Regions from separate parts of the Kroppenstedtia sanguinis genome, predicted to be linked through region 1. Evidence: riboswitches for the same ligand, from Rfam matches in the RefSeq annotation. Region 1 holds a riboswitch; each other region holds the start of a gene.
The links. Region 1 has a riboswitch for S-adenosylmethionine ahead of JOD24_RS12935 (homoserine dehydrogenase). Riboswitches for the same ligand answer to the same signal wherever they lie in the genome.
Positions count from the first base shown of each region.

Region 2: it holds a riboswitch for S-adenosylmethionine, as region 1 does, so the genes downstream of both, JOD24_RS06075 (methionine ABC transporter ATP-binding protein) here and JOD24_RS12935 (homoserine dehydrogenase) in region 1, are expected to answer to the same signal.
Region 3: it holds a riboswitch for S-adenosylmethionine, as region 1 does, so the genes downstream of both, metH (methionine synthase) here and JOD24_RS12935 (homoserine dehydrogenase) in region 1, are expected to answer to the same signal.
Region 4: it holds a riboswitch for S-adenosylmethionine, as region 1 does, so the genes downstream of both, JOD24_RS00785 (MFS transporter) here and JOD24_RS12935 (homoserine dehydrogenase) in region 1, are expected to answer to the same signal.

Region 1 is NZ_JBNPXF010000023.1:5,009-8,395, reverse strand. It holds gene sleB (spore cortex-lytic enzyme) at 1-667, shown strand, start outside; gene JOD24_RS12940 (alpha/beta-type small acid-soluble spore protein) at 728-1,021, shown strand; SAM riboswitch class I at 1,133-1,244, shown strand; gene JOD24_RS12935 (homoserine dehydrogenase) at 1,335-2,624, shown strand; gene JOD24_RS12930 (cell wall hydrolase) at 2,775-3,197, shown strand; gene JOD24_RS12925 (spore coat protein GerQ) at 3,351-3,387, shown strand, end outside.
Region 2 is NZ_JBNPXF010000007.1:58,621-62,007, reverse strand. It holds gene JOD24_RS06085 (SDR family oxidoreductase) at 1-132, shown strand, start outside; gene JOD24_RS06080 (sugar transferase) at 319-969, shown strand; SAM riboswitch class I at 1,700-1,808, shown strand; gene JOD24_RS06075 (methionine ABC transporter ATP-binding protein) at 1,882-2,883, shown strand; gene JOD24_RS06070 (methionine ABC transporter permease) at 2,873-3,387, shown strand, end outside.
Region 3 is NZ_JBNPXF010000008.1:88,834-92,220, forward strand. It holds gene metH (methionine synthase) at 1-1,901, opposite strand, end outside; SAM riboswitch class I at 1,977-2,088, opposite strand; gene JOD24_RS06885 (phospho-sugar mutase) at 2,245-3,387, opposite strand, start outside.
Region 4 is NZ_JBNPXF010000001.1:158,372-161,758, forward strand. It holds gene JOD24_RS00775 (FecCD family ABC transporter permease) at 1-50, shown strand, start outside; gene JOD24_RS00780 (FecCD family ABC transporter permease) at 47-1,075, shown strand; SAM riboswitch class I at 1,261-1,379, shown strand; gene JOD24_RS00785 (MFS transporter) at 1,533-2,867, shown strand; gene ssuE (NADPH-dependent FMN reductase) at 2,923-3,387, shown strand, end outside.

The DNA of each region.
Region 1 (3,387 bases):
CAGCCTTACAGGCGTTGTCCTCACCGGAGGGAAGAAGGCGGAGGCAGCGGCGCCGACCACGGTATACTATGGAAGCGAGAATGGAGACGTTTGGGATCTGCAGGCTCGTTTGAATCAGTTAGGGTATAAAATTGATCGTGATGGGATCTACGGACTGCAAACCGAACGTCAGGTGGTTCAATTCCAGAAAGATCACAACTTGCGGATTGATGGAATTTCTGGTCAACAAACCTGGGGACAGTTGAAAAAAATGACGCCGTCACATGGGAACCAAGTTGCTGACAAAGCAGCTACTAAGGACAAAGTCTCCCTGAGCCAGGAAGACCGACAGTGGATGGCGCGGGCTGTTTACAGTGAAGCTCGTGGGGAACCCTACAAAGGACAGGTAGCAGTAGCTTCAGTCATCATCAACCGGATGCAGTCCGATAAATTCCCGAACACCGCTAAGGGTGTCATTATGCAGAAGGGAGCGTTCACAGCAGTGGACGATGGCCAAATCTGGATGAACCCGGATAGCGATGCGAAAAAAGCGGTGGAAGATGCCGCCAAAGGTTGGGACCCTTCGAGTCATGCCCTGTATTATTTCAACCCGGATACAGCTACCTCCAAATGGATTTGGAGCCGTCCACAGATCCACAAAATCGGAAAACACATCTTTACTAAATAAATGATGGCAGCTGTCCTGAGGGACAGCTTTTTTCTTTGGGGAAGCTAAGGGAGAAAGGAGGTGAGCTTCATTTCACGGAGACGACGGAACCGTCAATTGTTGGTACCGGAAGCGCGAGAAGAGATGGATCGTTTGAAAGCATGGGTGTTGAAGCAGCAGACCGGAAAGCAGGTCCAGGGTCCTGTGGATGCAAAAATGGAAATGGCCCGGCAAGCAGGGGTTTCATATCGCCCCGGAGGATCCAACGGGGATATGAAAACCTCTGAGGCGGGTAAGATGGGTGGACCAGTGGGTGGGCAAATGGTGAAAGAACTGGTTCAAATGGCCCAAGAAGAACTGACCCGTCGAAAGTGAATGTAGACGGTCCCCTGAAGGGGGCCGTTTTAGGCTCATGGAAAAAGGTTTGACACCCGGATCACTCCTGTTACATAATAGACTCTAATTACAATCGAAAACGGATTCTACTCGTTATCCAGAGTGGTGGAGGGACTGGCCCGATGAAACCCGGCAACCCGCTTGCGCAATTTTGCAGGCAAGGTGCCAAATCCTGCAACGCCTAAGCGTTGAGAGATAGGGAGTGGGATGAATTTCGGCGATATTGATCCGCTGCGGTCCACCCCCTCTCCATCCTGAGGGGGTTTTTCCATTTTCAAAGGAGGAATCGGAGATGAAGCGAATCGGTGTAGGGCTGTTGGGGTTTGGCACAGTCGGCGGCGGTGTTTACAAAACGTTGCGAAGCCAAGAGGATGTGATTCTGAAAAGAACGGAAACGTTATTTGAGGTCCGATCCATTCTGGTGAAAGAAAAGGAGAAGGAACGTTCAATCGAGGGAGTGCAACCGTTGATCACCACGGATTTTGACCGGGTCTTGGAATCCGGGGTGGAGGTGATCGTAGAGGCCATCGGTGGAACGGAGCCAGCACGGATGTATGTGGAACGAGCGTTGGAGGCGGGGTGCCACGTGGTGACCGCCAACAAAGAATTGATGGCCAAACATGGGGTGCAACTGGAGCGCTTGGCTCGGCACCATCAGGTTCAAATTTTGTATGAAGCCAGTGTGGGAGGCGGCATCCCTGTATTGGGGACGATGGGATATTTCTTGAAGGCCAACCGTGTGCAACGGATTACGGGAATTCTCAATGGGACTACCAATTATATTTTGACTCGGATGGCCCGGGAAGGAGCCTCTTTTGAGGAAGTGCTGGCAGAAGCGCAACAGAAGGGATATGCCGAGGCGGATCCCGCAGCGGATGTGGATGGATTTGACGCTGTCTACAAATTGGCGATTCTTTGTCGACTCGCTTTTGAGACACAGGTTTCGGTGCAGCAGATCCTCCGAGAGGGAATTCGGGACATTACACCAGAGGAGTTGGAACTTGCCCAAAGGCTGGGTTATGTCGTAAAGCTGTTGGCGACAGGTGAACAATACGGGGAGAAAGGACCGGTCAGTCTCGGCGTGAGCCCCTCTTTGTTGCCCATATCCCATCCTTTGGCCGGGGTAGAAGGTGTGTATAACGCGATCCATCTGGAGGGAGATGTTGTTGGGGATGTGACCTTGGTGGGACGGGGAGCCGGAGAGAGGCCAACTGCTAGCGCAGTGGTGGAGGATTTGAGCAATCTGTTTCGCCTTCCGTCTCCCAAGTTGCCTTTGTCGGATTCTATGCTTCTGCCTGCAGGGGAAGCAGGGGGAAGCCGATTTCTCTTTATGAAGCTACGTGAAGGGGAGGTGCCAGAACCGGAGAAGTTACGCCAAAAACTGGAGAGGATAGGGCTGGAGGTGGTGGACGTTGTCTCTGCCCGTGGCGGGGTGGCTTTCATCCTGCGCCGTTGGGACCCTTCCCATACCTCGGTTGTGGTGACGGAGCTGGGGCTGGAGCTTTCCCAGATTGTCTCCCGCCCCGTCCAAGGCGGAGGTCTTTGTCAGGAGCAGCAACCGGAAATGGAGGGTGTCGTCTGAACCCTCCATCCTTTGGAGTGGGGGGATTACAGAGACAGGGACTCTCAAATGAACGGACTCCTCATTTGATTTTAGGATCACGAAACCGGCGTTGCCGGTTCTTTTTTTATGAAAATACGAATAGATGTGGAGGAGAATGAGGTGACAGCGATGGCCAGAATCCGGACGAATAGGAAACAGACCGCATTGTTGGGACGTTTGATGCGGGCAGAAGCGGAGGGAGAAGGGGAAACAGGGATGATCCTGGTGGGCATCGTCGGAGTAAACCGAGTGGTTGCCGGATGTCTCGACTTTGAAGACATTCGGACCCTGCAACAGATGATCTTTCAGTCACCGGGAGGATTTGAAGCGGTGCAATCGTCTTATTTTTATCAAAAGGCTCGGGAGCGGGACATTCGGTTAGCCCAGCGGGTCATTCAGGGTGAACGAAGGGACCCGGCAACCAATGCCCTTTGGTTTTTCCGCCCGGTAGGCACCTGTCCTGGGACCTGGTATAACCAGAGTAACAGCGGACAATACAAGTCCCACTGTTTCTACATTCCCACCCCCCAGGAGTGCCCCGATGTCTATTAGGATGTGTTGAACCTTTTGTCACACAGTCTTCCCCTTCTCAATGACGAGACACGCCTGCGTCTGGAAACAGGGTTCCACCAAGGAATAAGAAAACCTTTACCCCGATGTCCAGTCCCAGATGGGGATTTATAAAGAAGGAAGGGAGAGAATTCGATGTATTATTGGCAACAACCGCCCTTTTACACTTCTG
Region 2 (3,387 bases), on a different contig from region 1:
CCGAACCGGCCCGGCGACATTAAGTACAGTTACTTTAACATTGATCGGGTGAAGTCCGTTTTGAATTGGGAACCGACCATAGATTTGGAAACCGGTTTGGCACGGACTATGGACTTTTACGGTGTTCTGTAACACAACTGTAATCTTTGTGTAAAATAGATGTTCCGATCTATTGTAAAATCGGGACATCTGCAGTATACTGAGTAACAGATTGAACGGCGTTCAGCGACCAGACAGAAACGGATGTAAAAGAACTGTAACATATTTCATCCATAAACCGACCCAATGGAATCATCATACGGTAGGAGTGGTTTGCGGATGCGTTCCAAAGCGGTGGCTTACGAAAGCGATCTGAGGGCGCGAACCGAGAGTTCGCCTTATACGGCAACCGGATATTATCCCTTCCTTAAAAGAGGGTTTGAAGTGGTCTTCTCCATTGCTCTACTGATCTTCATTCTACCGGTGCTGGTGCTGACGGCACTTGCGATCCGGTTGGAATCCAGGGGTCCTGTTTTGTATTCCCAGGAACGGGTGGGGCTGAATGGAAGTCGCTTTCATGTGTACAAGTTGCGTTCCATGCGGACCGATGCGGAGAAAAACGGACCGCAATGGGCGGCCAAAAATGATCCCCGGGTCACACGCGTCGGAAAGTTCATCCGTAAGACCCGGATTGATGAAGTTCCCCAGTTGATCAATGTGTTGCGAGGGGATATGAGTCTGATTGGCCCTCGGCCGGAGCGCCATGTCTTTACCGAGAAGTTTTCCCAGGAGATTCCGGGCTTCAAACAGCGCTTATCAGTGAAGCCGGGATTGACGGGATGGGCACAGGTGAACGGAGGGTATGAGTCAACTCCAGAGGAAAAATTCCAGTTGGATATGTACTATATCCGCAGTCAGTCCCTTGCCTTGGATATGAAAATTTTATGGCGCACGGTTTGGGTGGTTCTGTCGGGAAGCGGTGCCAGATAAATGGAACGGAAAAAAAGGGGGTTGCCACATAGGCAACCCTTTTGCAATGTTTATATGGAATGGGAATGGGAACAGAAGCATCTGAAGCATGGGTATGGAATGTGGCTCCCATTAGAACATCAGACGCAGGGACAGATACAAGAGCAACCACAGCGGGACACTCAAACACGCTGCGTTGAAAATGCCCAACCAAAAGGGTTTGCCAACTGCGGGTGAGTTCATCTGGGGCACCTCCCATACTCCTTTGATATCTTTATTATAAGAGATCTGCCGCCGGATTAGTGATTTTCGGCGCAAATGTAAAGTAAATGTAATCTCCCGAAAAACATCTGAAACAGTAGGCAGTGCGGGGTGAGGGTTGGTTCTGTTAGTAACTATATCCCAGGGCAGGCGTGTTGATTAGCCATATTTTAGGCAGGAACTAAGGTCAGGATGGTGGGGCTTTGATTCGCCTTTGCACCCATAGGGCACAAGTCTCGCCAGGGTCGCTTTCCGCTCCCGGGTCTCGCTATCGTTCTTTGCAAGAGATCGTAGCTATCTCACCATATCCTCGTCCCCTCAAGCCATATTTTACGATGGGGGGCAATAGGAAGAGCGAAAGGATCGTTTCGTTCCTATCATCCACTTTGGGATTAATCAACAGCCCTGATCCCAGGGAGGGAATATCTTCCGTTGACGTGATGGGTGGGTCATGATATCATCACATCTAACATTTGAATACATCGCTTTTCTCTTATCAAGAGAGGTGGAGGGACTGGCCCGATGAAGCCCGGCAACCGACCGATTTGATGGTTAAGGTGCCAATTCCTGCAGAACTTGAAGGTTCTGACAGATGAGAGGAAGGATCCGTGATCGCAAATCGGTCCTTTCCTTGTCTGAGGAAAGGACTTTTTATATGGGGTGGTGATGTACGTGATCCAACTGAAGAACGTGAGTAAATCCTTTACCCTGAGAGATAACGAACCGGTGCAGGCATTGACCGATGTGGATCTCGAGGTGCAAAAGGGTGAGATTTTCGGGATCGTCGGTCGCAGCGGTGCAGGCAAGAGCACCTTGTTGCGGCTGGTGAACGGACTGGAGACCCCCACCCGTGGAGAGGTCCGTGTGGATGGGCAACTGATCTCCAACCTTGGAGAGAAGGAACTGCGAGCCGCCCGTATGAAAATCGGAATGATCTTCCAACATTTTAATTTGCTCTGGTCGCGCACAGTCCGGGAGAATGTAGCATTTCCTCTTGAGGTGGCGGGCCGGCCGAAACAGGAAGTTCGTCATAAAGTGGATGCCCTTTTGGAACGGGTAGGTCTGGCGAACCGGGCGGAAGCTTATCCCGCCCAACTCTCTGGGGGGCAAAAACAGCGGGTCGGTATCGCGCGGGCTTTGGCGAACGATCCCCACGTTTTGCTGTGTGACGAAGCCACATCCGCTCTCGATCCGGAGACCACTTCATCCATTTTGGGACTACTCAAGGAGATCAACCGGGATACAGGCATCTCTTTGCTGTTGATTACTCACGAGATGAGTGTGGTGAAATCGATCTGCCACCGAGTAGCCGTGATGGATGACGGACGGATCGTGGAATCCGGGGAGGTAGACTCGGTGTTCAAACAGCCCAGTCATTCCCTGATCCGCCAATTTGTCCAACAACTGCGGGTGGAAAGGACGGGCGTACAGGACTCCCCTTCCCCTGGAAAGACCGTGATTCGCTGTGATTTTCCCCGCTGGGATCAAGTGTGGAAAATCCTGAGCCCTGCTGTCAGTAGTTCCCGGGTGACCCTCCGGAGCCTAGATGGGGAAGTGGATGAAAGCGGACGGATCTCCGTCCAAATCAGTGGGGAGCCGGGGGAAGTGAATCGTCTCCTCAACCAAATCGGAGAAGATGTGGAATTGGTGGAGGGGAAGGCACATGTTTCATGAAGTGGATTGGCCGTCCGTGTGGCAGGCCACAGGAGAAACTGCTTATATGGTGGGCATTTCCACCTTCTTTACGGCCCTGTTCGGGATTCCGCTGGGAGTCCTATTAGTGGTGACCGAGCGAGGAAATCTTTGGGATCAACCTTGGTTGCAAAAAGTGGTGTCTGCCATTGTGAATATCTTCCGGGCAGTTCCTTTTATTGTGCTCGTGCTGTTTCTGTTTCCCCTGGCACAATTTCTAGTGGGGACCAGTCTGGGGCCGACTGCAGCCACCATTCCCTTGATTGCCGGTGCCGCTCCTTTCTACGCCAGAATGGTGGAAACCGCCTTGCGAGAGGTGGACAAAGGAGTGGTGGAGGCGGCCAGATCTATGGGGACGACTCGCTTTCAGGTGATCAGACGCGTCTTGATTCCAGAAGCGATTCCTGCTCTCGTCTCAGGGCTAACCGTCACTTGTGTGACCCTGGTCAGTTTCTCGGCGATGGCTGGTGTGGTCGGTGGTGGCGG
Region 3 (3,387 bases), on a different contig from region 1:
TCCAGAGGGAGACTCTGCACTTCTTCTTTCTGTGTCGGCTTCTTATCCCGGTAAAATCCAGCGAATTTCGCCAGAACATCGTCATAGTTTTCTTCGTTGGTTCCGAAGAGGAACAACTCCGCCTGTTTTCGCTCTGCTTCGGAAATCGAAGCGTAACGTTCCAACCGCTCTGTATTGACGATGGCATAGTCCAACCCCGCCCGGGTGCAATGATATAGACAGACCGCGTTCAACACTTCCCTGCCGGCGGTGGGCAAACCAAAGGAGACATTGGATACCCCGAGTATGGTGCTACATTTCGGCAATTCTTTCTTGATCCGACGGATGCCTTCAATGGTTTCTCCAGCAGCTCCGATATAAGCTCGGTCCCCCGTTCCCACAGGGAAGATCAGGGGATCGAAGATGATATCCTCCGGCGGAATGTGGTAATCGTTCACCAACAAGTCATAGGAGCGTCTGGCTATGGCCAGTTTTTGCTCCGCCCGGACAGCCATTCCCTCCTCGTCGATAGTACCTACGACCACGGCGGCTCCGTATCGGTGGATGAGCGGTACCACCTCCCGGAAACGGTCTTCTCCGTTTTCTAAGTTGATGGAATTGATGATCGCTTTTCCCTGGGAATACCTCAAGGCCCCCTCGATTACTTGGGGATCCGTGGAATCGATCATCAGAGGAACCTTCACTTGATTGACGGCAAACTGAAGGAACCCTTCCATATCCTCCAGCTCATCCCGGTCTGGGTCCGCCAAACAGATATCGATCACCTGGGCCCCTCCCTTCACTTGCCGCCGGGCGATTCCGGAAGCTTCCTCATACTTCCCCTCGCGGATCATGTCGCGAAACTTGCGGGAGCCAATCACATTGGTCCGCTCACCTACCAGAATCGGGCGGTTATCCTCCTCCAGAAAAAGGGGTTCAATCCCGGATACCGCAGGGGAATGGGCAGGATTGCAACGACGGGGCTCCTTGTCCGCCAGCGTTTCCGCGATCGCCTCGATGTGTTCCGGCGTCGTCCCGCAACACCCCCCGGCCACATTGATCCAACCCTGCTCGGCAAATCCAGCCAGTTTTTGTGCCAGGCCTCGTGGAGTCTCATGGTAGTGCCCCTCCTCATCGGGAAGTCCGGCATTGGGGTAACAACTCACTCCGCAATGGGCCAGCCCGGAAAGAGTCCGTAGGTGATCCCGCATGAATTCCGGACCCGTGGCGCAGTTCAACCCTACGGTCAGGGGATTTAAGTGTTGAATGGACAGATAGAAGGATTCCACGTTTTGCCCTGCCAACATCGTTCCCATGGGTTCAATGGTACCGGAGATCATCAGGGGCACTTCGCTACCCAATTGCGCAAAGGCTTGCCGAATCCCGATTCCCGCCGCCTTCACATTGAGGGTATCCTGGGAAGTCTCCAGCAACAGAAGATCGACTCCTCCTCGAATCAAACCTTGGGCTTGTTCCCGGTAGGAATCCACCAGCTGATCAAAGGTGACTCCCCCAGTGACAGAGAGGGTCTTAGTAGTGGGACCGAGAGCTCCCGCCACATAACGAGGATGATCCGGCGTAGTGTAGTCTGCGACCGCTTCTACTGCCAATCTCGCCGCCTGCCGGTTGATCTCCTCTGCCTGTTTCTGCAACCCATACTCCGCCAGCACCACCGGGGTCGCCCCAAAGGTGTTGGTTTCAATCACATCGGCTCCGGCCTGCAGATACTCTCGATGAATCCTCCGGATCAAGTCCGGTCGGGTCAAGTTGAGGTATTCGTTGCAACCGTCGTACTCTTCCCCTCCAAAATCTTCTGCTATTAATGCTGCCCCTTGCAATTGAGTGCCCATCGCTCCGTCAAGAACCAATATCTTCTCCTTCAGCCTTTGCTGGATCGGTTTTTTTCCAACTGTGCGGGTCATCCCTAGTTCACCCCTCAGAAAAGTAAAAAACCTTCCATCTCTCTGAGATGAAAGGTCCGCTATTTCCAATTCGGTCTCTCATCTGACAGAGATTTACTCTGCAGGAATTGGCACCACACCGCGCGCAAAATGCACAGTAGGTTGCCGGGCTTCATCGGGCCAGTCCCTCCGCCTCTCTTGATAAGAGAATCAAGTATTCGGTTGTGAGGATTGATTGTAAATCATCAATCCCTAAGTTTCCGTTAACTATAATAAATCGACTCATCCTTGTCAATATCTAGTTTGATCCAGGCATGTGGATTCGCTCAATGAGGGGGGATCCTATTCTTCCACGTTCCGCTCCTTAGCATCCTCTCAAATATTCATCAATGCGCCTCCCCACCCCTTGGATCAACTGTTGCAACTGTTGGGAGGCTTCGAGGGCGGAGGATCCGATGGTGGCAAAGTAGATCTTGATTTTCGGTTCCGTACCCGATGGACGCAGACAAATCCAGGCCCCCTCGGGGAGATGAAACTTAAGCATGTTTTCCTTTGGGAGCCCGTATAATCCCTGTGCAAAGTCCTCCATGCCAAGCAAGGGAACACCAGCGATTCTCTGAGGAGGATTCTGTCGCCAGTCCGCCATGATCTCCTGGATCTTCCGGGCCCCCTCCATCCCTTGCAATGTTCGGGTTTGCATGCCCTCCGCAAAGTAACCATAGGTTTGATACAATTCTTCCAGGACTACATATAAGCTTTTTCCTTGGCTTTGATACTCCGCCGCCGCTTCGGAGAGGAGCATCGCCGTCACCACGGCGTCTTTTTCCCGAGCATGGGTTCCAGCCAAATAGCCACAGCTCTCCTCATATCCGAAAATAAACTGATAGTCTCCGCTTCGCCTGAATTCCTCGATTTTTTGGCCAATATATTTAAAACCGGTTAAGGTATTAAACACCTCAACACCGTAAATCTGTGCAATCCGGGCTCCCATCTCCCCGGTGACCACAGTTTTGACCATGGCTCCCTTAGGCGGCAGGGTTCCCCTTTTCTTCATGGTGGAGAGAAGGTAATGAAAAATTAAGACCCCAGTCTGATTTCCCGTCAGAGGGGTATACCCTCCTTTTCCGTCTGAGATGGCAACCCCGATCCGATCCGCGTCGGGGTCAGTCCCGATCACCAGATCTGCCTCCATCTGCTCCGCCAGCCGGATCGCCTTTGCAAGCACCTTCGGATCTTCCGGATTGGGAGTTTCCACGGTGGAAAAGAGGGGATCCGATTCCTCCTGTTCTTTCACAACGTAGACCCGTTCAAACCCGGTCCGCTGCAAAACCTGCCGGACGGGCAGATTCCCGCTTCCATGAAGCGGGGTGTATACGATGCCTAGTCGTTGCTTGATAGGCCTTGTTCCCTCTGGTTGCACGCTGACGGAGGTGACCGCTTCCAGATAGGCCTCATCCACCTCATCCCCGATCCACTCCAGCCACTGGTTCTCTTCCGCTTCCTTGCG
Region 4 (3,387 bases), on a different contig from region 1:
TTCCCTTCTTTCTCGTCATTGTCCGTAAAGGGGGTCGGGCGTTCTCGTGATCCCAACTTCCACGCGTCGCAAGCAAAAGTATTGGATTTATATGCTGTTTGCTCTGATTGTACTCACAGCATGGATCAGCATGGGGTGGGGACCCGCTTCGCTATCTTATGATCGTCTGATTCCCACTTTGTTCGGTCAAGGGAGTTTTAAAGAAGAGTTCATCCTCTTTTCCCTTCGCCTGCCTCGTCTGCTGATCACCCTGTTGGCCGGGATGGCTCTCGCCTTGTCCGGCGGAGTCTTACAATCGGTGGCTCGCAATGATCTGGCGGATCCGGGGATAATCGGCATTAACTCAGGTGCCGGTGTGGCCATCGCCGTCTTCTTTTTATTTGCCCCGCTGGAGGTGGGGAACTTTGCCTATGCCATTCCCTTCATCGCTTTTGTGGGGGCGTTGGTGACGTCTTTAATCATTTATGGGCTGGCTTACGAAAAACGTACTGGGTTGCAACCGATCCGCCTGATCCTGATTGGGGTGGGATTTTCCACCACGCTCTCAGGGGTGATGACCATCCTCATCTCCTCAGCGGAACAGGAAAAAGTGGATTTTATCGCGAAATGGCTGGCTGGATCCGTTTGGGGAGTCGATTGGCCCTTTGTGTGGGCGATTTTGCCGTGGCTCTTGATCTTGGTCCCTTTTGTCTGGGTCAAATCGAACCCGCTCAATCTCCTCTCCATGGATGAACCGGTGGGGATTGGAGTAGGGTTGCGGGTGAACCGAGAGCGCCTCCTTCTCTTGCTGGCGGCGGTCGCCTTGGCGGCTGCAGCCACCTCGGTGACCGGAGGCATCGCCTTCGTAGGCCTGATGGCACCTCATTTGGCCAAAGCCATTATCGGACATCGGGCACAATTGTATTTGCCGATCTGTCTGTTGCTCGGTGGCTGGCTATTGCTGACGGCGGATACCATCGGAAGAAACTTGGTCGGGCCGGAGGGGGTCCCTGCGGGAGTGATCGTATCGATTATTGGTGCGCCTTATTTTCTCTATCTGTTGTTCAAAAGGACGAATCGCTGGGGAGAGAGATGAGTCATATGGAATCCTCCAGGCGGGTTGTTTTGGATAGGGAGATCGTGTTCACCCCCGTTCCGATGTACCGATCGGGACCAGGATTAATCAACAGCCCTGAATCCCCTTTTTTCTTTTTAGTATAATTTATCTTGACAGAACAGTCGTTTTCGTTTAGGGTTAAATCACAAATTCATATCAGAACATCCTTATCACGAGTCGGGGGAGGAATCTGGTCCGATGATCCCGCGGCAACCTTTATTCGTTTGATCCGAATAAAAAGGTGCCAAGTCCAGCAGGCCTGCAAGGGTCTGGAAGATAAGGAAGAGCGGAATTACAACTAAACCTCTTCCTTAGGAAGAGGTTTTTTAGTTCCGATCAGGTGGGATGCGGGCAACTCTCGCACCTAGGATGTTCATTTTATCTATAAAACATACTAAACACATGCGTTTAGTTATGAATGTGAGGAGGGATTCGGTTGAGCAGTACAGTCGTTGAAACAGAGGCTTCCGAGCCAAGAGCAGAAAATGAAATCCAATCCAAAGAGTATCGCAAGGTGGCCTGGGCCAGTTTTATCGGAACCAGTATCGAGTGGTATGACTTCTATCTGTACGGGTCCTCCGCTGCTCTGATCTTCCCCGCCTTATTTTTTCCCACTATTGATCCGCTGTACGGTACCATCGCAGCTTTTACCACTTATGCCGTCGGATTTATTGCTCGTCCGCTGGGAAGCGCCGTTTTTGGGCATTTCGGGGACCGGGTGGGACGGAGGAACGTTCTGATGCTCTCCCTCCTCGTGATGGGGGCGGCCACCTTTCTAATCGGTCTGCTGCCCACTCACCAATCGATCGGCATCGGCGCTCCGCTTTTGCTCAGTCTCCTCCGTTTAATTCAGGGTTTCGCAGTCGGCGGGGAATGGGGGGCGGCCGTGGTAATGACCGTGGAACATGCTCCACCTGGGAAGCGCGGATTTTATGGGAGCTTTCCTCAGTTGGGAGTGCCGGTGGGGTTGCTCTTGTCCACACTGGTGTTTTCTCTCTTCTCCAACCAATTGTCCGAGGAGGCTTTCCTGGCTTGGGGATGGCGACTTCCCTTTCTGCTGAGCGCAGTGCTCGTTCTGATCGGAGTCTATGTCCGCTGGAAACTGAGTGAGTCACCAGTGTATTTAAAACAGCGGGCGGAACAGCCTCAGGTGGACACTCATCCGGTGCGGACGGTATGGCGTGAGGAGAAAAAACCGTTGTTATTGACGATCGGCATGAAATTGTTGCAGAACGCATTATTCTACATCTATAGTGTGTTTTTGCTCAGCTATCTCGCGGAAACACTCCAGATGGATTCTTCTGTCGGATTGAATGCGATCATGATCTCATCTGTCGTCGGCTTGATCACTCTGCCCCTGTGGTCCTATGCATCTGACCGGATCGGGCGCAAGCCGGTATATCTATTTGGGGTGATCGCATCCATGTTGTTCATCTTCCCCTTTTTTTGGTTGGTGGACACCGGTTCCGTCCTTTGGATCACTATCGGCGTGGTGCTCGGATTGAATATCTTACACGATGCCATCTACGGTCCTCAGGCTGTTTACTACTCCGAACTATTCGGCACCCAGGTGCGACTGAGCGGAGCCTCGATCGGTTATCAGATCGGAGCCGTCTTGTCAGGCGGTTTGTCACCGATCATTGCTTCCTCCCTATTGGCGGGATTTCATGGGGAGAGTTGGCCCATTGCGATTTATCTGACTGTACTGGGAGTGCTCAGTCTGATTGCCACGCTGTTTGCTCGTGAAACCTATCGCGACTCCTTGACTTAAAGTTTGTAAATTGCCTGAGGCAACTCGGGTTAAAAAATACTGGGGTGAAGGTAGAATGAGTGAAATTATAGCCCTATCGGGAAGCCCGTCGGAACATTCAAGAACCGACTGCGTCCTTAGATTCCTATGTTATCTAGTGGAGAGAGAAGGGTTATCCACTACGCGGATTTCGGTTCGCAACTTTGCGCCGGAGGATCTGGTCTACGCACGCTTCGACAGCCCGCAGATTGAAGCTCTGGCAACCTCTATCCGAGAGGCTCGCGGGCTGATGATCGCCGCCCCGGTCTACAAGGCTTCTTATCCGGGAGTGCTCAAGGCTTTGCTCGATTTATTGCCCCAGGATATTTTAAAAGATACCCCCACCTTTCCCCTCATGACCGGAGGGAGCATGGCCCATCTACTGACGATCGAATACGCGTTAAAGCCCTTGTTGGCCACTATGAAAGCGAAAAACTCACAAGGGGTTTATCTGTTGGATCATCAGGTAGATCGAGAAAAGGAAAGAAACCCGATTCTGGAT